Actomonas aquatica: one gene and its partner. The protein of the gene in region 1 binds, or shares a complex with, the protein of each later gene. Links are inferred from orthologs where the notes say so. Each region holds a gene or a part of one and is shown in the gene's direction. Other genes may lie near its edges.

Region 1 (15,442 bases):
GTGGATGCTCATCCAGATCGGTCCGTATTTTTTGAAGATCTCGCACAGCTTCGGCGTGATGCGCTGCGGCAGGAACACCGGGATGCGCGATCCGATGCGGATGAACTCGACATGCGGGATCTCGCGCAACCGCGCCAAGAGGTGCTCCAGCTTGCGATCGGAGAGCAACAGCGGGTCTCCCCCTGACAGCAGCACGTCGCGCACCTCCGGGTGGGATTCGATGTAGCGCAGACCCTGCTCGTATTCCGGGTGGAAATTGTAGTCCTGAGCGTTGGAGACCAACCGACTGCGCGTGCAATAGCGGCAATAGGCGGCACAACGATCGGTCACCAAAAACAGCACGCGATCCGGATAACGATGCACAATGCCCGGCACCGGCGAGTGTTCGTCTTCACCGAGCGAGTCCAGTTGCTCCTCGTTGGAGATAAACATTTCCCCTTCACGCGGGATCAGCTGCTTACGGATCGGGCAGTTGGGATCGTTACGATCGATCAGATTGAAGAAATAGGGCGTAATCGACATCGCCAGCTTCCGCCCGGCAAAGGCCACCCCGCGCTTTTCCTCCGGCGTGAGGGTCATGTAACGCTCGAGATCCTCGCCCGAGGTGAGGCGATTCTTAAGCTGCCAAGTCCAGTCCTGCCACTGTTCGGCTGGGACGTGTTGCCAGAGTCCTTGGCCTTCAAACCAGCTGGAGCGATCGTCGGTATATGCCATTATGCCCGCAGTAAGCGGCCCCAAAGCGCGCTGTCAAACGAGGTGCCAGCTTCCGACCTCCGAGAATCTCACCACCGGTTTATTCCCGCATTCGCGCAGAACTTGGGCGCCCCCTGAGAAATCCCTTGGCAGGTGCCGGACCACGAGTTTTCGTCCGCCTTTAATGTCCTCATCCAAACCCGCGGTCCTCGCCCTCGAAGATGGTTCGGTCTACCATGGCCTCGCTTTTGGCGCCGATGCCACCGTCGCCGGAGAATGTGTTTTTAACACCTCCATGACGGGTTATCAGGAGATCGTCACCGATCCGTCCTACTTCGGCCAAATCGTGACCATGACCGCTGTCCAGATCGGCAACTACGGCATCAGCCCCGAGGACGCCGAGGCCGGACACCCGATGTGCTCCGGTTTTGTGGTGCGGGAACTCTCCCCTATCGCCTCCAATTGGCGTTCGACCATCACGCTCGACGCCTACCTCGCGAAATACGGCATACCCGGCATCAGCGAGGTCGATACCCGCGCCATTACCAAAAAGCTCCGCGTCGACGGCGCCATGAAGTGCTGCATCAGCACCCTGCCGATCACCGACGAGGAAGCCGTGGCCCAGGCCCGCGGCTGGCAAGACATGGCCGGCAGCGACTACGTAAAGGACGTGAGCTGCAAGGAACCCTACATTTGGGGTGCCGATGAGCCCGAGCGCTACAACGCCCCCTACTTGCCCGACGGCACGTCCTTCGGCGCCCACCAAACCCGCGAGAAGCGCTTCCGCGTCGCTGCCTTCGACTTCGGCGCCAAGCACACCATCTTCCGCAAACTCATCCGCCACGGCTTCGACGTGCAGGTCTTCCCCTCCACCGCGACGCCCGAGATGATCCGCGAACACGCCCCCGACGGCCTCTTCCTCTCCAACGGCCCCGGCGACCCGGCCGCCCTCGACTACGTGCACCGCACCGTCAACGCCCTGCTGCCCGAGCTGCCGACCTTCGGCATCTGCCTCGGCCACCAGATGCTCACCCACGCCATGGGCGGCAAAACCTTCAAACTCAAGTTTGGTCACCGCGGCGGCAACCAGCCGGTCAAGAACCTCGAGACCGGCCGCGTCTCCATCACCGCGCAGAACCACGGCTTCGCCACCGATCCCGATAGCCTCGAAGCCGGCGGCGCCATGGTCACCGAGATCAACTTGAACGACAACACGGTCGAAGGCCTGCGCCACAAGGAGCTGCCGATCTTCTCGGTGCAATACCACCCGGAAGCCGCCCCCGGCCCCAACGACGCCGATCCGCTCTTCGTCGACTTCTACAACCTCATCCAGAAGCGCAAAGACGGAAAGATCTGAGGCCGCACCTCACTCCGTTTCACATCCCCACCTTCTGCAAAGGCCGGCCATTCGCCGGCCTTTGCTTTTGCCCGGGTCACTCCTCCGGCTCGGGCGCGGGTGTCGGCAGGTCCGCCGGATCCTGAATCACAATGCCCAGCATCTGCAGATCGATACCGTGATGCCGGAACAGCGCCCGCGCATTCGCATTTTCGTTGGTGCGCGTGGCCGTCGCCACGGCGCCGTAGGAGACCGGGATCTGCGTCTCGCCCGGCGTCAGCACGAAGTCACCAAACGCGCTCTCGCCGTTGGCGTCCACGGTGTATCCAGGTCCCACATACAGCGAAATCTCGTGCATCGGGAACGTGCGCAGCTTGTAGGACTGGTAGCGGGTCTCCTGCAGTTTCGCCGTCACGTAGGCTGGATTGGTGGTGCCGATGTCCTCGATGAGCGTGCGATCCGTTTCCCGTTGCAGGGAATACGCCCCGGCTGCGCGCAGAATCGCCAGCGCATCCTCGCCCACCGCCGGGTCGTCGGCCAACGCCATCAACGTGGTGAGGAGCTCCTCATCCGACACCTCGTCCGGATACGGATAGCTTTCCCAAATGCTCTGCCACGGCAGCTCGCTCAGGGGTTTGGTGGCCTGCTCCTTCGGCTGAATAAACGCCCGGCGCGAGAAGCTGGTGTAGGCGCTGAACACCCCATTATCCAACTGCGCGTCCACCGGGATACAGATCGCCAGCACCTTCACCCCGACCGCCTCCGAAGCGCCCAAGCCACCGAAGGTGCGCGCCGTGTAAGTCGACTTGATCCGGTCCTTCAGCAGATTGAACGGCTGCTGCAGCAGGTCGCAGTGGTTGAAGCTCAGGGGCTGCGACACTCGGTAACTTTGCGACGTGAATCGCTTTAACCCCGTCTCGGTATCCGGCGTCGCCCGCAGCCCCTCCAACGCGCCCTTGGCCGAGGTGAGACTGAACCCGGGCACCGACGTCTCGGTCCCGTTCAGGGTGCCGTTCAGCACCATCGCGATCGGGCCCTTCTTGCCCGGAGCCACATCAAGCACGGCGTTTTCGCCCAGCCCGACTCCCAAATTGATCGCCGCCGTGGTCACATCCACGCCCGGCTGACACGCCGCCAAATAGCCCCCCGAGGTGACGGTGCTCAGCACCGCATTCGCGATGATATCGACCGTGAGGTCGACCACCGCATCGGCCACGATTTTGGTCGCCTCCTCGTCGCCCTCGCTCTGCGTGGTCACCAACAGATCCACCGCCGGATCGCCCAACGCTTGGCGCTCCGTCAGGTTCAGACCGGCTTTGATCTTCCACGTGTCCGGATTGGCCGGCGCGTAATCCAAGGGATCCACCCCGATCGCGAAACTCGCCGAGATCCGCACCCCCGTCTCGACCGGCGCTTTCTTGTCGACGTCGCTGCCGTAAATCATGACCGGCCGCGGTTGAGTCGACCCGAGAAAGACCTCTTCAAACTGCGGCTTCGTCCCGGCCGCCGCGCCCACCGCGCCGAGGCGCGTCAGCGAGACTTGCTCCAGGTCATCCTCGATCGCCTCGCTAAACGGATCCCGGATCTGGTCGGCCTGCCCCTTGATCAGATAACCAGCATGCAGGCCCGGTAACTGCGCCCCGGGCAGCGTCGCTTCGATGGCAAAGGTCGGCGCATCGTCGGTGCGCACATCCACAAACCCACCCGAAACCGCACCCAGCCGAGGCAACAGTTCCAGATCATTGAGCGAGCCCGTCTCCGCCGTAAGATCCGTCACGATGTCGAGCCCAAGCAAGTCCGACGAGTTGGGCACGTAGTCGAACCGATTACTCGCCAGTGCCGCGGCCCCGTAGATCGCACTCGCCTCCGCGCCCACCACCGGAATGGCCGCATAAAACGCATCGCGCAGACGCGGTTTCGGCACGCTGCCGTGGTGCGCGTCGTAGAGCACACCATCGAGAGCGACGCCAAAATGGTGGCGCGTGGTGCCCGTCGGCGTGCCGGGCGGATCGAGTGGCGTGTATTCACGCACTCGCCCGTCTTTGCCCAAGTCGAAGACGGTGCCCTGATACACCTCCATCTGGAAGTATTGGTCCAGGACCCCACCGTAATACTGCGACGGCCATTGCCCGTAGAGGATATTCTCAAACGATGTCGTGGGCTCCTCCCCTTCCGGTGTCTCCGCCCGGAAGTGATCAAAGTCCGTCGCCTCGTGATCGACCCACACGGAGACCGACCGCGTGACCTTGGGATTGCCCGCCACATCCGCCAGGTTGAGCGGCAGATCAAACTGCGAGTAGCGCCGGTAGGTTTCGTGCAGGTCGGCCTTCACGTCGTCGAAGCCGATCACCGGTTCCTCCTCCGCCGGCACAAACTCGGTCGTAAAGTTATAGGCCGTGAAACGCTGGTAATCGACGTAGTTGCCGCTCGCGGTGATTTCCACCGCCTCGGCGCCCTGCCCGGAACTCAAGAAGTCCGGCAAGCCGTCCGGCAGGCCCAGCTCCCCCAATTGGCGACTGCGGCTGACCGTGCGTCGATCTGTAGTGTTCCCGTAGATACGCAGGCCCGTCCACGTGCCGATCGTGAACTCCCGCGCCAAGTCCCGCACCACCGCCTCGCCAGTGAGCGGGTCGGTCTGACGAGAGAAACCCAGCAAGGGACTGGTGGCAAATTGACCGCGGAAGCCCGCCGCCCCCGCCGCGACATCGGCTTCGTCAAAACGGCCGTCGTTATTGGTATCTTCCTCCGGGTCCGCGACGCCGTCCTGATTCGCATCCCACACGGCATGGATCGACGGGCGCAGGGTCGCGGTGAGCGGAGGCAACGTGAGCCCGCGTCGCTCAAACCCAAACTCCACGCTCCCACGCGGTGCCGCCAAACCGTAGCTGGCGTTCAGCGCGACATCGACTTCGCCATTCGGATTCTTCGGCGTGAGCGCCGCGCCGAAAAGTTGGAATTCACCGGGCCACGTGGAGCCGTCACCCAACACCAACTCCACCTCGCGCACGTCGTAGTCATTGGTCGTCGCACTCCCCCAATAGGTCGCGTCGACATCGATCACGAGACGCAGGGCGTCGCCGTCGATTTCGTGACTCGCCAACGATAAACCGTCGCCCAGATCGAGGGTCCCGTCAAAACCCGCGGCCAAGGCCTCAGCAAAACCTTCCGTGCCTTCGAGTGTCACGCGCACTTGCGCCGCTTCTGCCGGCAGGTCGCCATCGGCCACGGCTTGCCGCACCCGCTCGGACGGGATCGGCAAGCGGTCCGGCGTGAACACCACGCCGTGACCACCGATACGGATCACGAAGTTGTGCAGCGCACTCCAGGCGGGATCGGCGTAGTTAGCCGCTGCAATCGTTGGCGGCGCGATCGCGGGTTGTTCGGTCAGCGGGTAGCCCGAGCCGTTGAACGTGTAGGTGTAACTGAAAAAGCGATCACCCTCAAAGGGCGTGTAGTAGTCGCGCTGCACCGGAGTCAGGTCGAAGCCGATCAACAAATCGTAGCGTTGTTGTTCCGCAGTGTAATTGGAGTTTTCCAGCACATTGATCGTGAAAGCCTGCTGACCGGTTGCATCGACGTAGAGGTTGTCCTCGTAACCCTGCCCCGTATCGAACTGGTCGTAGTCAAACGTCACGCCCGGGCCGATCAGCCGCCGCGGTCGCGCATACAGCAACGTGGTCGAGGGAGCTTCCACCCGCTCCGCATAACCGCCGACGTAGCTCTCCTGAAACGTCTGCCCGACGGCCATCGCCTCGCCGGCCGCGTTGTAGTGCTGCATCACGACGCGAATCGACTTGCCGGGAATCCACACCCCGCGCTTCGGCCACAGCACTTCGATGCCGCCCAACATCATGTTGTCCGGCACCTGCTCGCCACTGTCGTGCCAGGGATTGTCCCCCTTCGTCGGCCAGGTGAGCTCATCCAACGACGGCACCGAGAAGGTGAACGGCGCGGTCGAAATCTCCGGCCGGCCCGCCAGCGCGCGTCGCACCGTGTAGGTGCCAGGCGCGTCGAAAAACTCCTTAAAGTCGTAGAAGTTGGGCACCTCCGAGACCGGCACATGCAAGGTCCCGCCGCCCGCCGCCGACGATCCGGCGTCCGTCACGCCTTCCTCCGGCTGCACGGCCGGACGTTCGATCACCCACTCCTCGGGGTAGAGGTCCGCCCAGCTCGTGCCGTTGAACTGCATGCTGCGTAGATTGGGCTGTCCCTCCACCAACTGCAGTGGCAGGAAATGACGCACCGGCAATTGGTTGTCCGGCGGCACCGGCCGCCCCACCAACTCGACCATCTGCAGCTCCGGCTGAATGACGTTCAGCGTGAAGGTCTGGGCCGGGATGTTGGGATCATTCACGACACTCACGCGAAAGGTCATTTCGCCCGCGCGGGTCGGCGACACGCTGAAACGTGCCCGTCCGTGATTCGGATGCACGGTTACGCCGAAGCCACCCGTATCCGGCAAATTTGACTCAGCCACAAAACCCCGAAATTCCGCGGTCTTTTCCACCATCACATCGGTTACCGCCGTGCCATTCGTCGGCGGCAGCTCCCCATCCCGCAGATACCGATCGTAGACCACCCAGAACTCGTCGCCCTCCACGACTTCCACTTTCACTTCCATTTTGCCGACAAAAACACTCGCGCCGTTTTCGTAGTCGCCTTCGAAGGGGTTGCTCAGCTGCACGTCGAAATCGATCCATTCGGTGATGTAGACCTCGTCCGTCGCTTCCGTCTGCGACCCCATCACCGACACGTTCATGTCGAGCTGCGTGTAGCGCACATTCACGGTGGTGGAATTCTGATACTCACCGTCGTCATACGACACCGTGACGACGCCCTGCCCCGCCGTGTCGCCGATCTCCAGCACGCCGGACTTTTCCTCGATGCGCGCCGCGATGCCGGTGTTCTGCACGATGCGATCGAACTGGTTATAATCCACCACGTCTCCAGTTGCTGAATACGTAATGGCGGCGATGTCCCGCCCGCTGATGTGCTCCGGCTCGGGACCATAAATGCTGTAGAATGGAACCCGGGTGATACGCAGCCGCGGGTCGAGCGCAAAGGTCACATCGGGTTGCGTCACCTCGATCTGGTTGTATCCGCCCGCATAGGACACGTCCCCCAGCACCTGTGCCTCCACCGCCCAAAAATACACCGGCTCGCGCGCTTTCACCGTCGCTCGTCCGACCACTTGGTAGGTCAGGTCCTGCGCCGTTACGACCGCGAGACCCGGTTCCTCCCACACCGTCATCAAGCCGGTGTCATCGACCGTGACCCGTTCCTCCGGATTACTCGTCCACGAAAACGCCGCTGCCCCCGGGGTGCCGGTGGTGCCATCCGAGAAATGCCGCGTCGCCACAAACTGAGTCTGCGGTTCGGTGTCCCATTCCGTTTCGTCGAAGCGCACCACTTCCCCCGGCGAGATCTCCACATCGACCAGCGTGATCGCGGCCGTCTGCAGCGGCGCCTGTTCCGCCCCCAGCGAATAACCCACCACGATATCCACCGGCAACGCATCCGGCAAAACCGGCGGAGCCGTGTAGGTGCCGTCCAGCGACAGCGCGCCCAGGCCCGGCAAGCCGCCCACGTAGTTGTTCAGTTTCCAGACGGCGTTGCGCAACGGCAGGAAGCCGAAATCCACAATATGGATACCCGCCTGAAACTGCACCGTCTCCCCCACCCCGATGATGGAATCACCCGGCACAATGACCAACTCACCGGGCAACGCCTCCACCGTCACCCCCGTGTCGGCCACACGCGAAGCGTCATCCAAATCGGTCGCCCGCAGGGTCACGTTGAGCCCGGTCGTGCCGGTCGGCGCGGTGTAATACGCCACCGCCGAATCCGTCAGGCTGACCCGAATCGTGCCGACGGTCCCATTGCCGCCTTCCACGCCGTCCACGCTCCAAGCCCAGTTGCCCCCCGCGCCCCCCTGCAGACGCAGAATCAAGGTGTCGCCCGCCAGCACCCGCTGGTCTTCCTGCAACAGCTCAAACAGCTCGTCCTCGCCCAAGATCCGCGCCCGGTAAAACCGCTGCCGCGCACCGCTCACCCCCAGCCCGTCATCGGTCGCCGCATGCGCTCCGCCCGCTAACGTGCCGCGTTCCAACTCCGCCCAATGGATCAGGTCGTCCGAAACTTCGATCACCACCGGTTCACCATCCGGACCTGTCACCCTCACCTGCAGCTCAGCAGTGGATACGGATTCAAAATCGATCGAGAGCTCCTGCGCGACGACCGCGATCCCGGAAAGGATCCACGCGGCGAGGCAACGGACGCGTTGGGGGAAGAGGGACGAAAGCACCATGGGACCAGTTGGGGCACCCGCCAGAACGGCAGACATTAATGCCCCTATTGCAGGTCACTCTCATTTGCGACCCTAAGTCCCCCCGACGAGGCCATCAGCAGCAGAGGTTATAGAAAATCCCCCGCGACATGACCGATCATGGCCCGAACCGGTGCGCGCTCCGCCAGCCCGGTCGCGATCCGCCGCTCAACCCAGCGCCGCCTCAAAACGCTCGGCATCCGCCGGCGTATCGACGCCCAGCCCCGGATCATCGGTCAAACCGACCGCAATGTCGTAGCCATTCTCCAACACCCGCAATTGCTCCAGCTTCTCGATCTGCTCGAGCTGTCCTTGCGGCAAACCAGCAAACTGCTCCAACAACATCGCCGTGTAAGCATAGAGACCGAGGTGCTTGCGGCAGGGATTCGCCGCCACCCAGTCGTCCTCAATCGTGAGGCCCAGATCGCGCGGAAACGGCATGCGTGAGCGCGAAAAATACAGCGCACGCCCGTCCCGCCGCATGACGACCTTCACCTGATTCGCGTTGTAGAAATCCACCACCCGCTTGAACGGCGTCGCCAGCGTCGCCATCGCCACCGGCCCCTGCACCAGCTCGGCCAGCGCGCGGATCTGCTCGCCCGTCACCAGTGGCTCATCGGCCTGCACGTTGATCACGAACTCCGCCCCGACCGTGCGGTTCGCTTCGGCCAGCCGATCCGTGCCGCTCTGGTGGTCGGCGCGGGTCATGATGGTCTGAAAACCCGCCTCGCGCAGCGGCGCTTCGAGCAAGGCATCATCCACCGCAAACCACAGCGGAAACTCCGGTGCCTCGGCCGCGATCCGGCGCGCCACCCACAGCACCAGCGGCACGCCGCGCACCTCATGCAGGAGCTTGCGCGGGAAGCGCGAGGATTCGAGACGACAGGGGACGATGATCGCGAACTTTGGCATGCAAAAGGCTGAGACCTTGAGTAACAGGTTTTTGAGTTGCAAGCCGCCCTGCCGCTCCGGAGCCTTTCCCGCTCATGTCTGAAACGTCCGATCCCGCCTCCCCCACTGCACAAACCGCCCGCGAGCTGGTCGTGCAGAACAAGATGGGTATCCATGCCCGTCCTGCGGCCATGATCGTTCGCGTCACCAACAAGTTCAAAGCCGACGTATTGGTCGAAAAGGACGACGAACAGGTGAACGGAAAAAGCATCATGGGTCTGATGATGTTGGCCGCCGGCAAGGGCTCCAAAGTGCGCTTCAGCGTCACCGGCGACGACGGTGCCGCCATGCTCGACGAACTCGAGGCGCTCTTCGCCCGCAAGTTCGACGAGGCCTGATCCACTCATCGGCACATCGTGCTCCTCTAGTTTAGAAATTTGAACCAGCCGAGTCTTGACCAATAATCCATTATATTGGATACCCCATCCACCTTGGCAGATAACCCGCGCTCCAGCGTCAACGAACACATCGCCGCCCGGCTCCGCGCCCTGCGCGACGCCCGGGGCGTCTCGCTCGCCGCGCTCGCCGAACGCACCGGCGTCAGCCGCTCGATGTTGTCGCTGATCGAACGCGGTGAAAGCAGCCCCACCGCCACCGTCCTGGAGAAGATCGCTACCGGCCTCTCCGTGCCCTTGGCCGAACTCTTCTCCCCCGTCCCCACCACCGATGCCACGCCGCCGTCGCCCCTACGCCGCGCCGCCGAGCACGTCGTGTGGCGCGATCCCGCCTCCGGTTATCAACGCACCGAAGTGAGCCCGGCCGGAGCCACCGACTTCGCCCGCATCGTCGACGTCTCCTTTCCCGCCGGCGCCCACATCGCCTTCGACACCACACACTACGACGCCCCCGTGCATCAACAGGTTTGGATGCTCGAGGGCGCCATGCACATCCGCCACGGCGACGACACCTACGAACTTAGCGTCGGCGATACCCTCGCCTTCCTCCTCGACCGCCCCACCGCCTTTCACAACCCAACTCGATCCGAAGCGCGCTACGCTGTCGTGATCGTGCCATCGGCCGCTTCCCGCCCCCGCTTGCCATGAGTGCATCGCCGCCTTCCATCCGTCTTCTGAGCGACCCGCTGCCCCACGAGCTCGAGCAACTCGCGTCGGTGTTGCACGACTGCGTAAACGGCGGCGCTTCCGTGAGCTTTATGGCGCCCTACTCCCTCGACGACGCACACAAATTCTGGGAGCGCATTGCGATGGATGTCCGCGCGGGGCAAAAAGCCCTGCTGGTCGCCGAAGACGAGCTGGGCATCTGCGGCACCGTGCAGCTCCACCTCGATCTGCCCCCCAACCAACCGCACCGCGCCGACCTCGCCAAGATGTTGGTCCACCGCCGCGCTCGTCGCCGCGGTCTCGGCGAAGCTCTCATGCGCGCCGCCGAAGCCGAAGCCATCGCCCGCGGCAAAAACTTGCTCGTGCTCGACACCGTCACCGGCAGCACCGCCGATCGCCTCTACACGCGCCTCGGTTGGGTGCGCGTCGGCGAGATTCCCCGCTACGCGCTCATGCCCGACGGTGAACCTTGTCCGACCACCTACTTCTATCGCGATTTACGCGACGAAGCTCAGACCGCCGTCGCCGGCAGACCGTAAAACGCCCGTGCGTTCCGCGTCGTGATCGTCGCCAGCGTCTCGTAATCGACGCCAAACATCTCGGCCGCAAAATCCGCCGTGTGGCGCACGTAACTCACTTCGTTGGGTTTGCCGCGGTGCGGCACCGGCGTGAGATACGGCGCATCGGTTTCGAGCATGAGGTGCTCCAGCCCCTGCACCTTCGCCGCCTCCCGCACCGACTCGGCGTTCTTGTAAGTCAGAATGCCGGTGAAGGAGCCAAATCCGCCCCGCTCGCGCAGCACGGTCATCTCGGCCGGACCTTCGGCGAAGCAGTGAAACACCACCCGCTTCCAATTCACCCCGCTCGCGTCGATCAACTCGACACACTCGGCAAACGCGCCCCGCGAGTGCACCACCACCGGCGCGTCCAACTCCTTGGCCAGCGCCAGTTGCGCCGCAAAGGCCGCCTTTTGCCAGGCCATCAACTGCTCGGCCTTCGCTTCGTCCTTCTTGGGCAAATGAAACCGATCGAGCCCACACTCGCCCAGCGCCACGGGCACCAGTCCGCCGTCGCGCCAGAAGACCGGCAACTGCGCCAGCTCCTGCTCCCATGTCTCGTCGACCGAGCACGGATGCAGCCCTGCGGTGTAAAATACCGTGCCGGCCTGCGCCATTGCCAGTTCCCGGTAACCCAACCAGTCGTCGCTGGCCGTGCCGACCGTGATCATGGCGTCGACGTCGGCCGTGCGCGCACGGTCCAGAATCGGCGCCAACTCCCCGCGCCGCACAAACGAGTCGAGGTGCGTGTGTGAATCGATCAGGCCCATTGTTCAGACTTGGTAAAGGCTCGCGTATCGATCTTCCAAATACGCCAGCAGCGGTTGCGGCGAGAGCGGTTTGCCCGTCACCTTCTCCACCAGCTCGAGCGCCGAATAACGTTTGCCGTGAGCATGCACATTCTCGCGCAACCAGCCGAGCAGCCGCCCAAACTCGCCGCGCGCAAAGTCCGCTTCCAGATCCGGCATCGCCCCCCGCACCGCATCCCACAGCTGCGCCGCGATCATGTTGCCCAGGCAATAACTCGGGAAGTAGCCAAAGGCGCCGCCACTCCAGTGCACGTCCTGCAGCACGCCCTCGGCATCGTTGGTCGGACGCTGTCCGAGCAGCGCTTCACAGCGTTCGTTCCACGCCGCCGGCAGATCGGCCACCGCCAGCTCGCCGGAGAAGAGCCGCTGCTCCAACTCGAAGCGCAGGATGATGTGCAGGTTGTAATACACTTCGTCGGCTTCGACCCGCACCAGCGTCGGCGCCACGGCATTGATCGCCAGCAGCAGTTCGTCGGACGATATGCCTTCCAACTGCGCCCCGAAACGCGCGCGGAATTGCTGCTCAAAAAACATCCAGAACGGCCGTCCCCGTCCCACCTGATTCTCCCACATCCGACTCTGCGATTCATGCATCGCCATGCCCGCGTGCTGACCCAGCGCCGTCGCATGATGCTCGAGCGGCAGGCCCTGTTCGTAGAGACCGTGGCCGGTCTCATGGATCGAACCAAAGAGTGAACTCAGCGGCAGGTCGGCCTCATACCGGGTCGTCATGCGGATGTCGGCCCCGCTGCCTTCACAAAATGGGTGCGGCGACACATCGATGCGACCGCGGCGATAGTTAAAACCGATCCGCTCCGTCACCTCGCGCAGAAACGCTGCCTGCGCTTCGACCGGAAAACCACGCAACCGCTCGGGCTTCGCCTGCACCGGCGAGGCCGCGATGCGCTGCACCAGCGGCACCAATCCTTCGCTCAGTTCAGCGAACAGCTTGGTTATGGTCGCGGCGTCGAGCCCCGGATCGTGCTGATCGATCGCGTAGTCATACGGCCGATCGCCCCAGCCGAGATAGGCCGCCTCACGCTTGGCCAGCTCCAGGTGTTTTTCCAAATACGGCGCGTAGCTGGCAAAGTCGTCCGCCTCCTTGGCCTTGTGCCAGGCGTGGTAACTCGCACTGCAGTGTTTGGCTTTCTCGGTGACAAACTCGCTGGGCAACTTGGTCACCCGATCGTAGTCCCGCCGCGCCGCCCGCACGACCACCCGTTGCGCATCGTTCAAGCTATCGAGATCGCTTTCCAGCTCCGCCAACGCCTCGCCGATCGCCGGCGCGCTCGACGCCGCGTGAGCCAACTCCGCCATCACCGCCATCTGCTCACCGCGCAGGTCACTGCTGTCGGGCGGTAGGTTCACCTGCTCGTCCCAGCCCAACAGGCCGAGCACGGAGTTTAGGTGATGCACTTTGTGCAAATGGGTGAGAAGCGAATCGTAGGCTGCAGGCATGGTCAAAGTGCAGACACCATCAAGGCGCGATCCGCCCTGAGGCAACCCCACTCAGAACCAATCGTTCTCCAACTTGGGCATCGTCTTGATCACCACGTCGCCCCCACTGGAACGCACGTCGAGATTCACCCCGCCACCGTTGGAAACGCCTTCCAAGCGCCGCTTGCCATCGCCGCCCCGCAAAACTTCGTCAAAGGCGTAACGCGATCGCACCCGCCCCCAACTCGCCCGCGCCTTCAACGCAAACGCCGTGCCTTCATCGATCGACATCATCACACTGCCGCCGTCGGCCACCAACGAGGCCGGCTGCTGCAAATCCGAGCTGAACTGAGCAGTCACATTGCCATTCTCGGCTTCCGCCAAGACGCTGCCCTGCACCTTCATAAATTCGATACTACCGCTCTTGGTCGCGAGGCTGGCGTTGCCCAACACCGTGCCGACGGTGATTTCGCCGAAGCCACAGTTCACGTTCAAGTCGCCCGCCGTGCGCGACACCGTGACGCTGCCTCGCACCGATTTGGCCGAAACCGAGCCATCCACCCGCCCAAAAAAAATGTCTCCGTCCCGCACCCGGGCGCGCATGTGACCCGTGATGTCATTGCCCACATCGATGCCGCCAAGATCAGTCTCCAAATCCAAACTACACTGCGGCGGCACCCGCAAGGTGATGGCCAGCTCCCGAATCGGAGCATCGCCAACCCCAATATCCACGCCCCAGTCCGAACGTTTGATCGACACCGACACGCCCGCGCCAAACGCCGCACCGTTCACATCGATCGCCTTCAGCCAATCGTCCGGCGTCTCGTTGTTTCCTTCGTTGGCGTGCACGATCAAACTCACCCGTCCCGGCGCGGACCGCTCCACCTGAATCGTGCCCCGAAAGGTGTGCAGCTTCACCATCGGCATATCCCCCACCTCCCAGGAAAAGGCCTCAAAACGCTCAGCAGCCGTGACCACCGGACTGAGCATCAGGGACATCGCAATAACCGAAAAAAAGAGGTGAAGTGCTTTCATTTCTGGCGTGACGGCGGACTTTAACGGGAAACAGGCCCGCGGTGGAGTGAAACCCGGACCTGCCCATCCAGACTAGGGTTTTTACCCTACCTGTCAATTCTTCGTCACTCGTTTGAGGAATAGAGCAGGCCAAATAGGTCTCTTCCCGACATGCGCTCCCTTTTTGCCCTCTTTCTTGGCTCAATCCTCATCCTGCTGGCGGGGTGTGAAACCGACTCGCTGGATGTCCGCGCGGCTCCGCCGCTGCCCGCCGATGCCGCCGCCGCCGTGGCCGCCGCCGACCTCACCCCGATCACCCGCTCCGACGCCGAATGGCGTGAGACGCTCACCGCTGAGCAATACTACATCCTCCGCCAGGACGGCACCGAACGCCCCTTCACCAGCCCTCACTTGAAGGAAAGCCGCCCCGGCTATTTTGCCTGCGCCGCCTGCGGCCTGCCCCTCTTCAGCCAGGACACCAAGTTTAAATCCGGCACCGGCTGGCCCAGCTTCTGGGCCCCCATCGCCGATGGTTTTGTGGCCGACAAACGCGACTTCAGCCTCGGCATGGTGCGCACCGAAAACCGCTGCGCCCGTTGCGACGGCCATCTCGGCCACGTCTTCGCCGACGGTCCCCGCCCCACCGGCCTGCGCTATTGCATCAACGGCGACGCGCTCACCTTCGTGCCGGCTGAGAACTGAGCCCTCTCTCTGACTAACGGTTCGCCGAGGCGCGCGCGCCGGATCTTTGCGCCAAGCTGGCCTCGCGTCCAAGGTTGCGGGCATGCCCCATCCGTTACCCTCCCCTCGCCGGTGGCTACCGGCGCTCGCGGGCGCCCTGTGCCTGCTCGGCCTCACCGGCTGCGAAACCACCCAACGCCTCGCCCTGCTGCCTTCGCCCACCACACCCGTGCAGAGCGATGCGTCCCTCGCCATGACCCAACGACATCGCGTCAGCCTCGCCCTCGAGCGCGTTGACTTCAGCAACGAGACCGCCGCGCTCCCTTCACTCGTCCTTCGCGTGACCAACCTTGGCGAAGAACGCCTCTCCCTCACCCCCGGCAATGTGCGGGTCTTCGCCGGCGACCGACCGATCCCGCTGCTCACCCGCGACGCCTACATCGCACGCATCCACGAAGACGCCCGTCGCGACGCCGAGGCCTACACCGGTCAACAGGCCGAAGTGATCCTCGCCGCCGACGCCTCCCGACACGATCCCAGTTCGGCCCTGGCCAACCTCGCCGCCGCCAAACGCACCA
Region 2 (16,232 bases), 1.3 Mb from region 1 along the record:
TTGCGGTCGTCGCGCTCGGGGAAAGGGGATCGGGTCAGAGGCATGGCGGATCAGGCGAGGACCTTGGTGATGAAGTAGTCGAGGGTGAGGATCGCCACGAGGGAGAGCACCACGGACTTGGTGACGGCGAGGCCGATTTCGCGCGGACCACCGCGGGTGCGCAGGCCGGTGTTGCAGGCGATGATGGTGATCACGAAACCGAAGATCTCGGCTTTGATGATGCCATCGAGAATGTCGTCGACGGTGAGAAATTCCTGCAGAGCGCGGAAGAACTGGTCGCCGGAGATACCGATGAAGCTCACGTATTCGCAGACGACCGCGCCGCCGAACCAGCCGATGAGATTGGCGAGAATGGTGAGCACTGGCATGATGAGCAGCACCGCCAGCAAGCGGGGCAGCACCAGCAGGCGCTCGGGCGGGATGTTCATGGTGACCAGGGCGTCGATCTCGGAGTTGACGCGCATGGACGCCAATTCGGCGGTGGTGGCGCTGCCCACGCGACCGGCAAGCAGAATGGCGACCATGACCGGACCCAGTTCACGGGCCATGGAGGCGCCGACGAGGGCACCGATGAGTTCCTTGGCGCCGAAGTCGCGGAAGCTGATGCCGGCCTGGAGCGCGAGCACCGCGCCGATGAAGAAACACAGCACGCTCACGATCGGCAGGGACGTGTAGCCGGCGAGGTAACCCTGTTCGGCGGTGCGCTTGAGGATGCGCGGCGCGGACGGCAGCGAGACGAAGGCGCGCCAGGTCATGAGCACGCCGCTGCCGAATGCGTCGAAGAAATTATGGAAGCGCGTCATGGCGAAGCGGTGGACGAAGAGGACGTGAAAGGAGTGCGAGCACGCAGGCCGTCGTCGTATTCGAGGCCGAGCTGATCTCCGAAGAGAGTGAAGCTTTTCTCGCCGGGGGCGGTGCGCAGGCGCAGGAGCGGTCCCAGTAGGCTGACGCGATGGGCACGTTCGCCGGGACGGCGGGACCATTTGATCAGGTTCCAGAGCACGCTGTGTTCAACGACGTCCTCCGAGTCATCGCGGTTGTAGCGATAGACATTAAAGAGAGGAGTCCAGAGGCGGCGGACGCGTTCGTTGTGCGGGAAAAACACTTCGACAGGGCTGAAGGCCTGCACCTGTTTGCGGCCAGCGCCATTGTCCCAAGAGCTGAAGAAGGGCCACAGGTGGGTCTTGCGCGCGGGGGCGGCATCGGGGTTGTGCAGGCTGGTCTGCACGGTCGAGTGATAGAGGAAGTAGAGGAACTGGCGGCGCTCGTGTTGGAGGTTGGCATCGTGCCAGGTGGCTTGACGCCAAAGCGGCCACATCACCCAGGTCTTGTCGTAGCCGCGCCGAATCGAGTGGGAGTAAAACGGCGCCCAGCGATTCACGTAGCGGTCGTCGCCGCGGCCTTGGACCCAGAGCGGCCAGAAGTAGTGACGGGCGTGATACTGGTAGGGTTCGGTGCGATCGACGTAGCCGAAGAACGGCCACAAGTAGGTCTCGCTGCGGTAGCCGGGGGAGCGGTCGAGCGCGTAGAGCGGGAGGAAGCCGGTTTGCAGGCTGGTCGGGTTGTCGGCGGGGCCCGTGCGCTTGCGGTAGTAGAGCGGCCAGAGGGCGAAACTCTCGGCTGACTCGTGCATGGTTGATTCGCGGTGGCCGCCGAGCGGCCAAACTTCAAAGCCGCGATGGCCTTCGCCGGTGATGGTTTTGATGAAGGGCCATGGGGTCGTGGTGGTGACGGCACCGTTTTTCTCGAAGCGACCGTAGAGCGGGAAAAACACCCAGTTCAGGCGGTCCTGCCCGAAGCGCTGCGGCACGTCACCGTAGATCGGGAAGACCGCGCGGTAGTCGTCGGAGCTGTCGGTGTCGGTCTGGCGGGAGAAATAAAATGGCCAGGCATCAAAGCGGGTCGTGCCGGTGGCGTCGTTGCGCTCGTAGTTGATCAGGTTGAAGAAGGACCAGCGGGAGACTTCGGCGGCCGGAGCCACTTCGCGGTGCCACAGCGGATACAGCACGCTGGCGGAAATCAGTTGCCCCTCGTCGTCCCGGACGGCGTCCCAGAACGGACGCAAGCCTGTCACGTGATCGCCTTCCGCGGTGACGGATCGGAACCAAAACGGACCGCGATCGAAGGTCTCCGCCGTCGTTTCATCCGCGCGCGCGGCGGCAGCACCGACGCTGGCGAGCGCAGTGAGAACGAGCAGGGCACGAATGAGGTGTTGAAGCATGGAGAGTAGGGAGGCGTCGGCTTTGGAAAACCTTCCCGGTAGATATAATTAGGCTCCTAACTACATCGCAAATTTCCCGAACGCAACCAGTCCGCGATGCATTGGGACGAATTTTATCCGAGGAGTGAGAAACGGTCCCTACGCAAAGGTGCGCAAGTCCCGGCGGTCGTCTGCTCGCTGGTGGGTTCAGACCCGCAGGGAGCCGCCCGGTTCGAGGGTGCGGAAGAGGTCCTCGGGCACGCCGATTTCGCGCCGGGCAGCGGCGAGCGCCTTAACCGGGGCATCGATGCCTTCGTCGGTCAGTTGAAAGGTGCCCCAGTGCACGCCGAGGCTTTTGCCGGCACCGACGGTGCGATGGATGCGCAAGGCTTCCTCGGGGTTGCAGTGTTGCGCCGCCATGAACCAGCGCGGTTCGTAGGCGCCGATCGGAATGAGGGCCAGATCGGGCGGACCGCAGCGTTCGCGCACGTCGCCGAACATGTGCTCATCCCAAGCGGTATCGCCGGTGTAGTAGACGGTGCGACCGCCGGCTTGGATGAAGAAGCCCGACCAGAGGCGGTGGTTGCGTCCGCCAGTCACGCGGTTGCTCCAATGACGGGCCGGCGTGGCGCGCACATGGAAACCGTGCGAGATCTCGTGTGCCTCCCACCAGTCGAGTTCGACGATGCGGTCGGCCGCGAAGCCGAAGTCGCGCAGCAGGGCACCGTTGCCCAGCGGGGTGATGACCAGCGGCGGTTTGGGTTGAGCGGCGAAGCGGGCGAGGGTGGCGGCGTCGCAGTGATCGTAGTGATCGTGACTAAGCAGGATCAGATCGATGGGGGGCAGATCCTCCCATTTCACGCCGGGCGGGTGCACGCGCTTGGGGCCGGCGAAGGAGACGGGGCTGCAGCGTTCGCTGTAAACGGGGTCGGTGAGGATGTTGCCGTGACGGGTCTGCAGCAGCACGGTCGCGTGGTTGATCCAAGTGGCGGTGAGGGTGCCATCGGTCGGCGCGGGCGGTGGTTGCTGGGGCGGAGCGTCGATTTCCTCCGGCCACTTGGTGCCCTTGCTGGTGAACTTCCACCGGAGCACGTCGAACCAGTTGCGGTTCTCGTGAAACCGGGGGTTGAAAAAGCGTCGACCGTCGCAGTGGTCGGAAACGGGGAAGCGGGCGGGGGAAGCCATAAGTTGCCGATAGCCAACAAAACCGGTGAGCGCGGTTCCGCCGACAATCGCGACGTTGCGCAGGAAACGGCGGCGGGTGAAGCGTCGAGTTGGCATGTCGGCGGGTTGATTGAAAACGGAGAGGGAGCGCGGTCGGGCACCTTGGGAGCTGCTTCGCGTTTGCCAAGTGAGAGGCGACGAATTGACCTGCGCGCATGCGTATAAGCGGCGGTGTGGCCAAAGGTATCAGCTTGCAGGTTCCCAAAGGGGACGCGGTGCGGCCGGCGACTGATGGCATGCGGCAGGCGTTGTTTTCGAGCGTGGGGGAGTTGGTGGTTGGCGCGCGCTTTCTGGATCTCTTCGCCGGCAGTGGCGCTTACGGCTTGGAAGCGCTGAGTCGGGGGGCCGCCGGTGGCGCCTGGGTCGAGCAACACCGGCGCACGGTCGACCTGCTCAAGCTGAACGTGGCGGCGGTGTGCCGCAGCGTGGGCCGGTCGCCGCAGGCGGATTTGCAGGTGATGGCGGCGGATGCCACGACGGTCCCGTGGCCGGAAGGGTGGGCGCCGCCGGACTTGGTGTTTGTGGATCCGCCATACCCGATCATCGAGGCCGTGTGGCCCAAAGTTTTCGCGCAGATCGAAGAGCGTTGGTCGGGCGCGGAGGCACCCTGGGTGCTCTTTGAGTTGCCGGGGGGCACGGAGATCGAGCCGGCGGGCTGGACCTGCGTGCGGCGGGTGGGGCGGGGGAAGCGGCAGCAGCCTACCGTCGCGATTTTTAAACGAGCGGATTAACCCGGTGGCGGGCGGCGTGCAGCAGCGTCAGACCCGCAACCACTGCCGTCTCCAAGCGGAGCACGCGGGTGCCGAGGTGGGCACGAACGGCGCCAAAGCGGGCCAACACCTCGCGGTCGGCGTCGTCCCAGCCACGCTCGGGGCCGAGGCAGAGCACGACGTGGGCGAAGGACGTGGGCAGCGGAAATTCGGCCATCGCGACCTCCGCACCGTAGTTGTCGAGCGCGAGTGTGGTGGTGGCGTCGTGGATCGAACCCAGCGCGGACGAAAGGTCATGTGCGCAGGTCACGCGAGGCAGGTGCGTGTCGAAGGCCTGCGCGGCACCCAACACGAGGTGTCGGCGCCAGGCCTCATCCTGCCATAGCGAGCTGTCGGCGTAGTTGATGTCGCTGCGAGCAGTGCGGACGAAGTGAATCTGGGTAACGCCCAGCGTGGTGGCGTCGCGCAGAATGTCGCGGGCGGTCTGGGGGCGTGGCAGGCCGACGACCAGGGTGGTGGCCGGCGGCGGCGGGTGAGGGGCGTCCCAGGTGAAGTCGAGGTGCAGGGCGTCTTCGGTGATGCTGCGCAGCGTCGCTTTGCCGCGCGGGCCATTGATGAGTCCGACATCAAAATTGTCGCCCTCGGAGCGGCGCAGCACCTTGAGGATGTGCCGGGCGCGTTCGTCGCTGCGGGGCAGCGGTGGGGCGGTTTCGCTCGGATCGAAGAGGACGATGTTCATGGCGGGGGAGACGCCGAGGGAGGTTTGTGGGCTCTGGTCGGCGGGCTCAGCCCGCTTCCGTCCGCTGGGCTTCGGCGGACACCGATCCGATTCGGATCGGTGGTGCGGCTGGACGGAATCGAACCGACGACATCTGTGTGGAAGACAGAGGTTTTACCACTAAACTACAGCCGCGAAGAGGGCGGAAGCATCACGTCCCCGCGCGAAGGGTCAAGCTCGCGGTCATACGCATGGCTAAGTGATTTTGGCAGTGGGAATAGCCGTATTTTTAGCACTTCGTTGACAGGGGAATGGAGTTGCCGGTCACGGGGTGAATCCTTTCGCTCCGCATATGGCTTTCATCTCCAGCGGCGCGTCCGGCTCGACGGGCTCCAAAAAAGTTCCAGCGTCGAAGTCCAAGAAACAGGGCTTTTGGGCGTCGCAAGAACTCGCCAAACAGAAGGCGAATGAGAAGAAGGCCAAGACTTACAAACTCCCGTTGGAGGAGTTGGCGGTTTTCACTCAGCAGTTGTCGTCTCTGCTGACGGCGGGCCTGCCGCTGGTGCAGTGCTTGGAGGCCCTGCAGGATCAGACGGAAGATCAGGTGTTTCGCATCGTGATCCGAGATGTGAGGGCCGAGATTTCGGCGGGTAATTCCTTTTCGACCGCGGTGAAGCGTTTCCCGCGCGCCTTCAACACCCTGTTTGTCTCGATGGTGGAGGCCGGTGAAGCGTCGGGTGCGCTCTCCGAGATTTTGGGCAAGGTCGCTTCGTATTTCGAATCGAGCGTGAAGCTGACCAAGAAGGTGAAATCGGCGATGACCTATCCGATCGCGGTCATTGGTTTGGCCATCGCTTTGGTCAACGTGTTGCTGATTTTCGTGATCCCGGTGTTTGCCGACATGTTCGCCGACTTCGGCGCCAAGTTGCCGGCCCCGACGCAGTTCCTGATCGATCTCTCCGATTTCCTGAAGGCCAACATCCTCTATATTATCGCCGGGTTGGGCGTCTTTGTCTGGATCTTCCGGCGGGTCGTCGCCACGCCGAAGGGGCGCGAAATCAAGGACAAGGCTTTGGTTAAAGCCCCCATTTTCGGCAACCTGATCCACAAGATCGCCCTATCACGCTTCTGCCGCACCTACGCGACGCTGGTGCGTTCCGGGGTGCCGATTTTGCGCACTTTGGAGATCGTTTCTTCGGCTTCCAACAAGGTGCAGATCGAGGGGGCCTGTGTGGAAATCGCCCGGCATGTGAGCCAAGGTGGGCAGGTTTCCGAGGTGATGGCCGCCAATCCGTTTTTCCCGCCCATGATGAAACACATGATCAAGGCGGGTGAGACTACCGGCAACGTGGACGGGATGATGAACAAGATCGCCGATTTCTATGATACTGAGGCAGAAGCGACCGTCGCGTCCCTCACGTCTCTGATCGAACCGATGCTCATCGTTTTCCTGGGTGTTGTTGTCGGTGGTATCGTTATGGCAATGTTCTTGCCGATTTTCCAGCTGGGTGCGGTGGCCGGCGGCTTGCAATAGGTCGCGGCTTGCGCCTCGCTGACCCTCCCGCGGTCCCCAACACGACCGCTTTTCTGTCCCATGCCTTCCGTTCTCATTGTCGACGATCTGCTCTCCATCCACGAAATGCTGGATGCGGTGATACAGCCGACTGGGTATTCGACGGCGTTCGCCACGGATGGGGAAAAGGGTTTGGCGCGATATAAGGAAGAGCGTTTCGATTTGGTCCTGGCCGATATCGACATGAAGCCGATGGACGGGATCACGTTGCTCAAGCAGCTCAAGACCTACGATCCCAGTGCGGTGGTCATCATCATGACGGCCTACGCGTCCACTGAGAGCGCCATTCAAGCGCTCAAGTTTGGAGCATTCGATTATCTGCAGAAGCCCTTCCGGGTGGACGAGTTGATCAGCACCCTGCGTCGGGGCATCGAGTTTCGCGAGTTCCAGCTCAAGCGAGCCAGCTCGGCCGCGCCTGAGGTGGATGTGGCGGATTTGGAGTCGCGCTTGGTCGGCTCGAGTCGGGAGATGCAGCGATTGCGCCAGCAGGTGCAGCGACTCGCCAATGCCCGCACGCCAGTCCTGCTGCAGGGCGAAATGGGCACGGGCAAGGACGCGATTGCGGAGTTGTTGCACGCCAGCAGCGCCGAGGACGGGGCACAGCTCGTGCGCATCGATTGCGCCCTGAGTTCCGAAGCCAATTTCGAACGCGGCTTGATGGGCGAAAACGGCGCGGGCGGTGAATGGGTGCAGCAGGCCTGCGGAGGCACTTTGTTGTTGGAGCGTCTCGAATCCCTGCCGTTCGAGATGCAGCAGGAGCTGGTGAGTGTGTTGCGCAACACTGCGCACCGTTTCCGGCTGATCTGCACCACCACGGCGGATTTGGAACTGATGACGGATGAAGGTCGGTTCCACGACGAGTTGTTCTATCGCGTGGCCTCGCTGCCGGTCAGCCTACCGCCCTTGCGGGAGCATCTGAGCGATTTGCCGGAGTTCATCCGGCACATCCTGGCCAAATCGTCCAATCCCCATTTTGACGCCAAACTCATCGAGTTTTCGCCGGAAGCGCTCGCGGTGCTGGAAGGTTACCGTTGGCCGGGCAACATGATGGAGCTCAATCAGGTGGTCACCAAGATTGCCGCATCAACCGAAGCGCGACTGATTTCGGCGGAGCAGCTGCCCATGCGGCTCAAGGAGCTGAGTCAGTGGCCCTCGCTGGCCGACCATTTGGCGGAGCAGCGCAAACAATACATCGAAATGGTGTTGCACGCCTGCCGGGGAGACCGCGGTGAGGCGAGCCGGGTGCTCGGTATCGACATCTCGGAGTTGGGTTGAATTTTTTGGCAAGGGGGATCCCCGGGGGCACGGTGATGAGTCCCGGAGTTCGCGCTTGCGCCGCTCCGGCCCCAGACTAACCGTCACGGCGCCTACGCCATGCCAAAGCGCGACGACCTCAAAACCATCCTCATCATCGGCGCCGGTCCTATCGTGATCGGCCAAGCCTGCGAATTCGACTACTCCGGCACCCAAGCGTGCAAAGCCCTCAAAGAAGAGGGTTACCGGGTTGTCTTGGTGAATTCCAATCCGGCGACCATCATGACCGACCCGGAGTTCGCCGATGTGACCTACATCGAGCCACTCACGGTGGAGTTCGTGGAAAAGATCATCGCCAAAGAGAAGCCGGACGCGCTGCTGCCTACGCTCGGTGGTCAGACTGCGCTCAATCTCTCCATGGAGCTGCACGAGCAAGGCATCTTGGAGAAATACGGCGTCGAGATGATCGGCGCCAAACCCGAGGCAATCGACAAGGGTGAGGACCGCGAGCTCTTCAAGCAGGCCATGCTCAAGATCGGCCTCGATATCGCACACTCCCGCACGGTGAAATCCTTGGCCGAGGCCCGCGAAGCGGCGGAGGAGCTCGGCAATATGCCGCTCATCATCCGACCGTCCTTCACGCTCGGCGGCTCCGGCGGCGGCATTGCCTACAATTTTGAGGAGTTTGAGGAAATTGTGGCCAACGGTCTCGATCTCTCTCCCGTGCACGAAGTCCTCATCGAGGAATGTCTGCTCGGTTGGAAGGAATACGAGATGGAGGTCATGCGCGATCACAAGGACCAGTGCGTCGTGATCTGCTCGATCGAGAACTTCGATCCCATGGGCGTGCACACCGGCGACTCCATCACGGTGGCGCCGGCGATGACCCTCTCGGACAAGGAATTCCAAGCCATGCGTGACGCCTCCTTCGCGGTCATCCGCGAGATCGGCGTCGAGACTGGCGGTTCCAACATCCAGTTTTCGCTCGATCCGAAGACGGGCCGTCAGGTCGTCATCGAGATGAACCCGCGGGTGTCGCGTTCGTCCGCGCTCGCCTCGAAGGCCACGGGTTTCCCGATCGCCAAGATCGCGGCCAAGCTGGCCGTGGGCTACACGCTCGATGAGCTGCAAAACGACATCACCCGTCTCACGCCGGCGTCGTTTGAGCCGACCATCGATTATGTGGTGACGAAGATCCCGCGCTTCACCTTTGAGAAGTTCCCGGGCTGCGAGCCGACCCTGACCTCCGCCATGAAATCGGTGGGTGAGGCCATGGCCATTGGTCGCACCTTCAAGGAGTCGATGCAGAAGGCGCTGCGTTCGCTCGAGATCGGGGCCCGGGGTTTTGGCGCGGGCGGCAAGCTCGGCGACGACACGCCGGCGGACCAGAGCCTTATCGTGGCCAAACTCGGCACGCCCAACCCGGAGCGCATCTTCTACATCCGCTACGCCTTCCTCGCCGGCATGTCCCTGGATGAGGTCTTCGAACTCACGAAGATCGATCCGTGGTTCCTGCACCAGCTTCGCGAGATCTTCGATATGGAGCAGGCGGTGAAGGGCCAGACGCTCGAAACCCTCGACACCAACCTGCTGCGCCGCGCCAAGAAATTTGGTTTCTGCGATGCCCAGCTCGCCCACCTGCTCGGCAGCGATCTCGACGCGGTGCGTGCCGCCCGTAAGGAGCGCGGCGTGCAGACCACCTACCGTCTGGTCGATACCTGCGCGGCTGAGTTTGAAGCGTTCACCCCGTATTACTATTCCAGCTACGGCGACGAGAACGAGATCATGCCGGGCGGCAAGAAGAAGATCATGATCTTGGGCGGCGGTCCCAACCGCATCGGCCAGGGCATCGAGTTCGACTACTGCTGCGTGCACGCGAGTTTTGCCCTGCGCGAGATCGGTTACGAGACGGTGATGGTGAACTCCAATCCGGAGACCGTTTCCACCGACTACGACACGTCCGACCGCCTTTATTTCGAGCCGCTCACCCTCGAGGACGTGCTGGAAATCTACGAGCAGGAGGGCTGCGACGGCGCCATCGTGCAGTTCGGCGGTCAGACTCCGCTCAATCTCGCCACCGATCTCAAGGCGCGCGGCGTGAACATCATCGGCACCTCGCCCGAGATGATCGATGCGGCCGAGGACCGGAAGCAGTTCGCGGCCATCCTGCACAAGCTCGGTCTCAAGCAGCCGGCCAATCGCACGGCGATGAACGAGAACGACGCCCTGACCGCGGCGCACGAACTCGGCTTCCCGGTGCTGCTGCGCCCTTCCTTCGTGCTCGGCGGACGCGGTATGTTCATCGTCTACAGCGAAGAGGAGTTTAAGAGCGTCGTGCGCCAGGCGTTTGACGCCATGCCCGACAAGCCGGTGCTCATCGACAAGTTCCTCGAGGACGCCATCGAGCTCGACGTCGACTGCATCAGCGACGGCGAGACGTCGATCATCGGCGGTATGCTTGAGCACATTGAGTTTGCCGGCGTGCACTCCGGCGACGCCGCCATGGTCATGCCCCCGCACACGCTCGGTAAGGAAATGATCGATACGGTGCGTGATGCCACTCTCGCGCTCGCCAAGGAGCTCAACGTGGTGGGCCTGATGAACGTCCAGTTCGCCATCAAGGACAACGAGCTGTTCCTCATCGAAGTGAACCCGCGCGCCTCGCGCACGGTGCCCTTCGTCGCCAAGGCGATGGGCGTGCCCTTGGCCAAACTCGCGGCGAAGATCATGGCGGGCCACAAGCTCAAGGAGCTTGGTTTTACCGACGAGATCGTGCCCAAGCACTGGTGCGTGAAGGAGTCCGTGTTCCCGTTTGTGCGCTTCCCCGGTTGCACCATCCAACTGAGTCCCGAGATGCGCTCCACCGGTGAGGTGATGGGCGTCGACGAGGACCTCGGTGTTGCCTTTGCCAAGGCCCAGGCTGCGGCCAAGCCCGGCCTGCCGGTCGGCGGCAACGTGTTCCTCTCGGTCAAGGATGCCGACAAACCGCGCGCGGTGGATCTCGCCCGTCGCCTGGTGCGTCTCGGCTTCAAGCTCTTCTCGACCGGGGGCACCGCCAAGGTGCTGGCCGAGAACGGAGTCGAGGTCACCCGTCTGGCCAAGATCAACGAAGGCCGCCCGACCGCGGTCGACATGATCAAGAACAACCAGATCAAGTTGGTGATCAACACCCCCGGCGGCATGATTCCGCGTAAGGATGAGAACAAGATCCGCGCCGCTTCCTATGCTCACAACGTCTGCCTCATGACTACGGTCATGGGCGCCTTCGCCGCCGTGAAGGGCATCGAAGCCCTCAAGGAAAAGCAGATCGAAGTGATGCCCATCCAGCACTACGTGAAAAACGTGCGTCCGGTCTGAGTCGGCCGCGCCCCTTGCTCGCCATCATGTCTGCCACCGAGGTAGCGCCGCATATCTGTCTGCTCCACGGTCCCGATCAACCGGGACTCGTGGCCAAGGTGTCCAATTGGATTTTCGAACGCGGGGGAAACATCCTCCACGCCGACCAACACCGTGACGTCGAGCAGGGGATCTTCTTCCAACGCGTCGAGTGGATCCCGGCCAGCGAATCGGCCGACGAACAAACGGCGTTTAAACGTTTCGCGACCGAGTTGGGCATGAACCCGGAAGTCTCGGCTCCGGGCGCTCGGCCCAAGGTGGCGATCTTCGTATCCAAGGCGGATCACTGTTTCCACGACATCGTGCTGCGTTGGAAAGCGGGCGAGTTCGCCTGCGACATCGTGGCGGTCGTTTCCAATCACCGCGTGATGGAAGAGGCGGCCCGCAACTATGGCCTGCCCTTTCACCACATCCCGGTGAGTGCTGCGACCAAAGTGGAGGCGGAGACGGCGCAACTGAAGCTGTTGGCCGAGCTCGACGTCGATCTGGTGATCATGGCGCGTTACATGCAGGTGCTGTCCGATCGTTTCCTCGATGGTTTCGGCAAACCCGTCATCAACATCCATCACTCCTTTCTGCCCGCCTTCGCCGGTGGCCGCCCCTATCATCAGGCACACACCCGTGGCGTGAAGTTGATCGGTGCGACGGCCCACTATGCCACCGCCGTGCTCGACGACGGTCCGATCATCCAGCAGGACGTGGCTCGTGTGACGCACCGTCACGAAGTGAATGACCTCATTCGCAAAGGCCGTGACTTGGAGAAACTGGTGCTCGCCCAGGCCGTGCGATGGCATTTGGAGCACCGCGTGCTCGTTTACGGCAACAAGACGGTCGTCTTCGATTGAGTCATTGACGGACGAGGCCGGGTGTCCGGCAGAAATCCCGCCTTTACGAGGGGGAAGGCATGTGTTTCGGTGCCCGTTTTCGCACCCATGTCCAAGTCCAATCCGACCCCTTCCCAACCTTCTGGTGGTGACGCCTCCGCGTCCGCCGATGTTCCCGCCGCCGCTCCCGATCTCGAGGAGAACGTGCAACTTTTCTGGGAAAAGAACCGCACCCTTCTCATTGGAATCGCGGTGCTGGTGTTGGTCGCCATCGTCGGCCGCAACGGTTGGATCATGTTGCAAGAGAGCCAGGAGGAGGCCGCTCGCATGGAGTATGCGGCACTCGACAGCGACAGTGCGCGCGAAGCGTTTGCCGACTCGCACGCCGGAACGACTTTGGCCGGTGCGGCCTTGCTGGAGGTTGCCGATGCCGCATTCGCGGATGGCCGGTTCGGTGAGGCCAAGACCAAGTATCAAGCCGCGGCGGAAGAGCTCGAAGGCACCGTTTTTGCCGATCGCGTGAGTCTCGGTGTGGCCATGTCGACGTTGATGTCGGGCGACGAATCCGCTGCCATCACCGCCCTGCGCGATCTAGCCAACAACCCGGCGGTGAGCCCGGCAGTCCGCAGCGAAGCCATCTTCCATCTGGCTTCGCGGGCGGCCAACAGCGGTGATTTTGAAGCGCTCAACAGCCTCGTCACCCAGATTGTCGCGATCGATCCGGCCTCCAACTGGACGCGTCGCGTAACGATGTTGCAGGCTGCTGTTGGTTCCGCTCCGGACGATACCGAGGAGTCGACCATCACGGTCCCGTCACTCTGATTTCGAGCCAGAACGATCTTCTGCAGCTGACCGCACGTCACGACGTGCGGTCTTTTTTTGCCTCAATGCCAAGCACGCGCGGGCGGAATCCAGGTAGGGCGGACCCGCTGGCGCAGGGCTCGTCGATTTCAGTAAGTGAATCGGAGGCAGGTGCAGCGGTCGGCCCGGCGGTCCGACCCTACCATTTACCGAATGGGCATCGGGAGGTCTGGGCGTGCCGCCAGCGCCGAGTATCCGGATTATCGATGCGCGCGGGATCGGGAGAAGTTTCTGAAATCGGGGCAGGGGAGGGCGTGGTTGGATGCGCGAATTGAACGCGGAGATTGACAGGCGAGGGCGTTGGCCCTGCGGTGCGGTCTTCTGTTTCGGGACGTAGCTTAGCCTGGTAGAGCGCCTGCTTTGGGAGCAGGAGGTCGCGAGTTCGAATCTCGCCGTCCCGACCATTTCGGAGTTCTCAATTTGGCGGATGGGTGGTCTGGCTGAGGTCCGTGGTTTCGAAGTCGCCCGAGGCGACCAAGTCTCGCCGTCCCGACCATTTCGCGAAAACGTTGTCGTTTCTCTTTCCGAGCGGCGTTGCCGACCATTTACCTGCTTGCTTCTGCCGGACGCGCGAACGTAGATCCTGTGGTTAGACTTCTCCCCATGGATACTATTTCTCAGGACAACAACGAATCATCGTTTAGCTGGCTGCCCGTTTTGGCCCTCATCGTTGGCGTGATCGCCGGCGTGCTGGCCGGTGTAGCGCTCGCTAAGGTGACCAACATCGACAAGACCCTTGCTGAGCAAAGCGCGATCGCGGCTCGCATCGATGATCTCGAGGGCAAAATGCGGGATACGGCGACGTCCGCCGAAACGGCCAATAAAAACATCACCAAGGTCATCGGCGACACCCAGAAAGGCTTCAACACCATGGGTGACCTGTTCGGTAAGCTCTCTGCCAAGGTCGACGAGCTCGAGACCAAGGCCATCACACCGCCTCCGGTTGTGTCCTCGTCCTCCTCCGGCAGTTCCAGCGCCCCGGCCGTGGCCGGTCCGAATGAGTATTTGGTGAAATCCGGCGATACCGGCATCAAGATCGCCCGCACCTTGGGGGTCTCCTGGACGGACCTGCAAGCGGTCAACCCGGGCGTGAACTGGAACCGCCTCGCCATCGGCCAGCCGATCAAGGTGCCGCAGAAGTAAGCGACCTTAGCCAGAAATCATCCTGACTTTCCGACGCCTCCCGGTTTATCGCCGGGAGGCGTTTTCGTTTTCCCTCCGCCGGAACAATGGCTTCATATCGCCGCCGTGTCCGCCTCTACTGATCCCCGCCCTTGGCAACGCACTGACGATCGCACCCTGCTGCACACCCGCGTCTTCGACGTGCGCAGTTCACGCTTTCGCCACCCCGGTCGCGCCGATGCGAAGGAATTTTTTGTCATCGATGCCCCGGACTGGGCAGTGGTTCTCCCGATGACCCCGCAGGGCGAACTGGTAATGGTGCGGCAGTTTCGATTCGGCATGGAGGGTTTGTCCCTGGAACTTCCCGGCGGGGTGATCGAGCGCGGCGAAGATCCGGCACAGGCTGCCGTGCGGGAGTTGGCGGAGGAAACAGGCTACACCGGAGCCGCACCGACAGTCCTGGGTTCGGTGCACCCGAATCCGGCCATTCAGAGCAATCGCGCCCACGTCATCCTCGTGCCGGAGGTGCAACTCACGGCGGACCTCAAGTGGGATGCGGATGAGGAAATGAGCATTGCGCTCGTGCCGGTGCAGGAGGTGTTGCAGCGGGCGCGGGCAGGGGAAGTGACCCACGCGCTCATGCTCAACGGACTCTTCCTGCTCGAGCCGTGGTGGCGGGAGCAGGGCAAAAAGCGGGGTTGGGCTGGAATTTGACTTGGGGCAGGACGCTCATTAGCTGACCGACCTTGAAGATGTCCGCTCCCCAGTTTGCCAACGATCCCGCCCAACTTGGGGTCAACCCGACCTCCGATGATGCCGAGCGCGTGCCCGCGCCGCTGGAGAGTGAGATCCGCCGTATTTACGAGCGCAGTCCGCTCTACGCCCAACGTTTCCCGCTGCATGAGGAACCGCTGCGCTGGGGTTGCTATGAAGAGATCCCGCGGCTGACCAAGCGCGAGATCGTGGAACGCGGCCATCAGTCCTTCTTCGCCGATTACAGCGAAATCGAGCGCGGTCTCGAGGAGTCGCGTTTCGAATACGAGAGCACCTCGGGCACGACGTCCGGACCCATGACCGTGATCATGGAGGACGGTTGGTGGGACGAACAGACCGCGCGCGCCTACGAGGCCTCCCCGATTCTGCGCCAGTTTGTGGGTAAAGCCTACCGCAAGTGCATCCTCGCGCCGGTGGGCTGTTCGAGCAACTTGTGTCCCTACGAGGACCACCCCTTCCCGCACCGCTATTTAAACGGCACGCACTACCTGAACCTCACCAGCGATCCGTTTGTGTTTCGCGAGGCGGAATGGGATCGCATCGTGGTGGAGCTCCAAGCCGTGAAACCGGACGTGATCGAGGGGGAGCCGATCTACCTTTCGTTGTTGGCGCGTGAGGTCTCCAAGCGCGGCGTCACTGTGCCGAGCGTCAAGGCCGTCATCCTGACCTATGGTAAAGCGAGTCTGCAGCACAGTCGCCGCATTGCCGAAGTGTTCCCTGCGCCGCAGGTCGACCTCTATGGTTCGACCGAAGCGGGCTATCTTTTCGTGGGGGACGCTTTTGCCGACAACTCCCAGGTGATCGACGCCAACGCCTTCGTGGAGTTGGTGCCCTACCGGGGGCTCGACGAAGTGTTTCAGATCATCGTCACCACTCGAGGCCGCGAAGCCATGCCGCTGCTGCGTTACCACACCGGCGATATCGTGCAGCGTTTTCCGCAAGGTTACCGTCTGCTCGGTCGCGAGGGCGGGCTGCATTTCCGGGCCGATGGTTCGCTGGTTTCGCCGACGGATATCGATCAGGTCCTGCCGGAGGACTTCAAGTGCTGGCACTACTCGCTGGTGCAGGCCAAGGCGGACCGTTGGGACTTTCACTACGTGGCGGATCATACCGCGCCCGATAGCGTGACGGCCGCGATCGCCCAAGTTCTCGGTGATGGCGCTCGCGTGGTGCCGTTTCGCCGTCGCCACATCCCGCCAGCGGCGAGTGGTAAGTTTGCCCTGCTCAAGCCGCTCGCTTGAGCGCTCGGGCGCGGGGTAGCAGCCAACGCCGCCGACCGTAGACGCCTAGAAGTGTCAGCATGAGCACCGCGCCGTAGGTCGACGGTTCCGGGATCGGATTAGCCATCTGCGCCCCGAAGCCCATGAAGTCGACGTTGCCGTAGAGGTTGCGGTCGGTGTCGGTGCGGTAGACCGAACTGTTGTTCCAATTAACCAGATCGTTGGCGGAGCCGGCGTTCACATCCGCGGCCATCAACGAAAACCCCTGAATGGTGTCCCCAACCTGCATGCCCAAATCGGTGAAGCGAATCAGGATGCCGACGAGGTTGAGGTCGGAGCCGAGCTGGGTGAAATTA

The links.
Region 2: the proteins of carA (region 1) and carB are in contact, whole or in part, in a solved structure (PDB 1KEE), measured with the Escherichia coli proteins. The link is inferred for Actomonas aquatica from one-to-one orthologs.

Annotation. Positions count from the first base shown.
Region 1 is NZ_CP139781.1:1,272,586-1,288,027, forward strand. Bases 1-2,963 are described here. They hold carA (glutamine-hydrolyzing carbamoyl-phosphate synthase small subunit), read left to right. Parts: upstream 1-877; coding sequence 878-2,050; downstream 2,051-2,963. Other genes in these bases: K1X11_RS04815 (KamA family radical SAM protein), read right to left, coding at 1-714; K1X11_RS04825 (hypothetical protein), read right to left, coding at 2,127-2,963. Outside these bases: more of K1X11_RS04825, read right to left, coding at 2,964-8,336; kdsB (3-deoxy-manno-octulosonate cytidylyltransferase), read right to left, coding at 8,523-9,266; K1X11_RS04835 (HPr family phosphocarrier protein), read left to right, coding at 9,341-9,643; K1X11_RS04840 (helix-turn-helix domain-containing protein), read left to right, coding at 9,719-10,348; K1X11_RS04845 (GNAT family N-acetyltransferase), read left to right, coding at 10,345-10,905; K1X11_RS04850 (TatD family hydrolase), read right to left, coding at 10,878-11,693; K1X11_RS04855 (carboxypeptidase M32), read right to left, coding at 11,697-13,190; K1X11_RS04860 (DUF4097 family beta strand repeat-containing protein), read right to left, coding at 13,242-14,168; peptide-methionine (R)-S-oxide reductase MsrB, read left to right, coding at 14,355-14,885; K1X11_RS04870 (hypothetical protein), read left to right, coding at 14,968-15,442. UniProt on the Escherichia coli protein: Small subunit of the glutamine-dependent carbamoyl phosphate synthetase (CPSase).
Region 2 is NZ_CP139781.1:2,541,950-2,558,181, reverse strand. The notes cover bases 7,484-11,236. They hold carB (carbamoyl-phosphate synthase large subunit), read left to right. Parts: upstream 7,484-7,799; coding sequence 7,800-11,036; downstream 11,037-11,236. Other genes in these bases: purU (formyltetrahydrofolate deformylase), read left to right, coding at 11,063-11,236; K1X11_RS10095 (sigma-54-dependent transcriptional regulator), read left to right, coding at 7,484-7,700. Also shown: K1X11_RS10135 (ABC transporter ATP-binding protein), read right to left, coding at 1-44; K1X11_RS10130 (MlaE family ABC transporter permease), read right to left, coding at 51-803; K1X11_RS10125 (hypothetical protein), read right to left, coding at 800-2,221; K1X11_RS10120 (MBL fold metallo-hydrolase), read right to left, coding at 2,408-3,481; K1X11_RS10115 (RsmD family RNA methyltransferase), read left to right, coding at 3,580-4,155; K1X11_RS10110 (16S rRNA (uracil(1498)-N(3))-methyltransferase), read right to left, coding at 4,139-4,873; K1X11_RS10100 (type II secretion system F family protein), read left to right, coding at 5,205-6,386; more of K1X11_RS10095, read left to right, coding at 6,447-7,483; more of purU, read left to right, coding at 11,237-11,920; K1X11_RS10080 (tetratricopeptide repeat protein), read left to right, coding at 12,008-12,721; K1X11_RS10070 (LysM peptidoglycan-binding domain-containing protein), read left to right, coding at 13,364-13,903; K1X11_RS10065 (NUDIX hydrolase), read left to right, coding at 14,009-14,596; K1X11_RS10060 (phenylacetate--CoA ligase family protein), read left to right, coding at 14,635-15,897; K1X11_RS10055 (PEP-CTERM sorting domain-containing protein), read right to left, coding at 15,881-16,232. UniProt on the Escherichia coli protein: Large subunit of the glutamine-dependent carbamoyl phosphate synthetase (CPSase).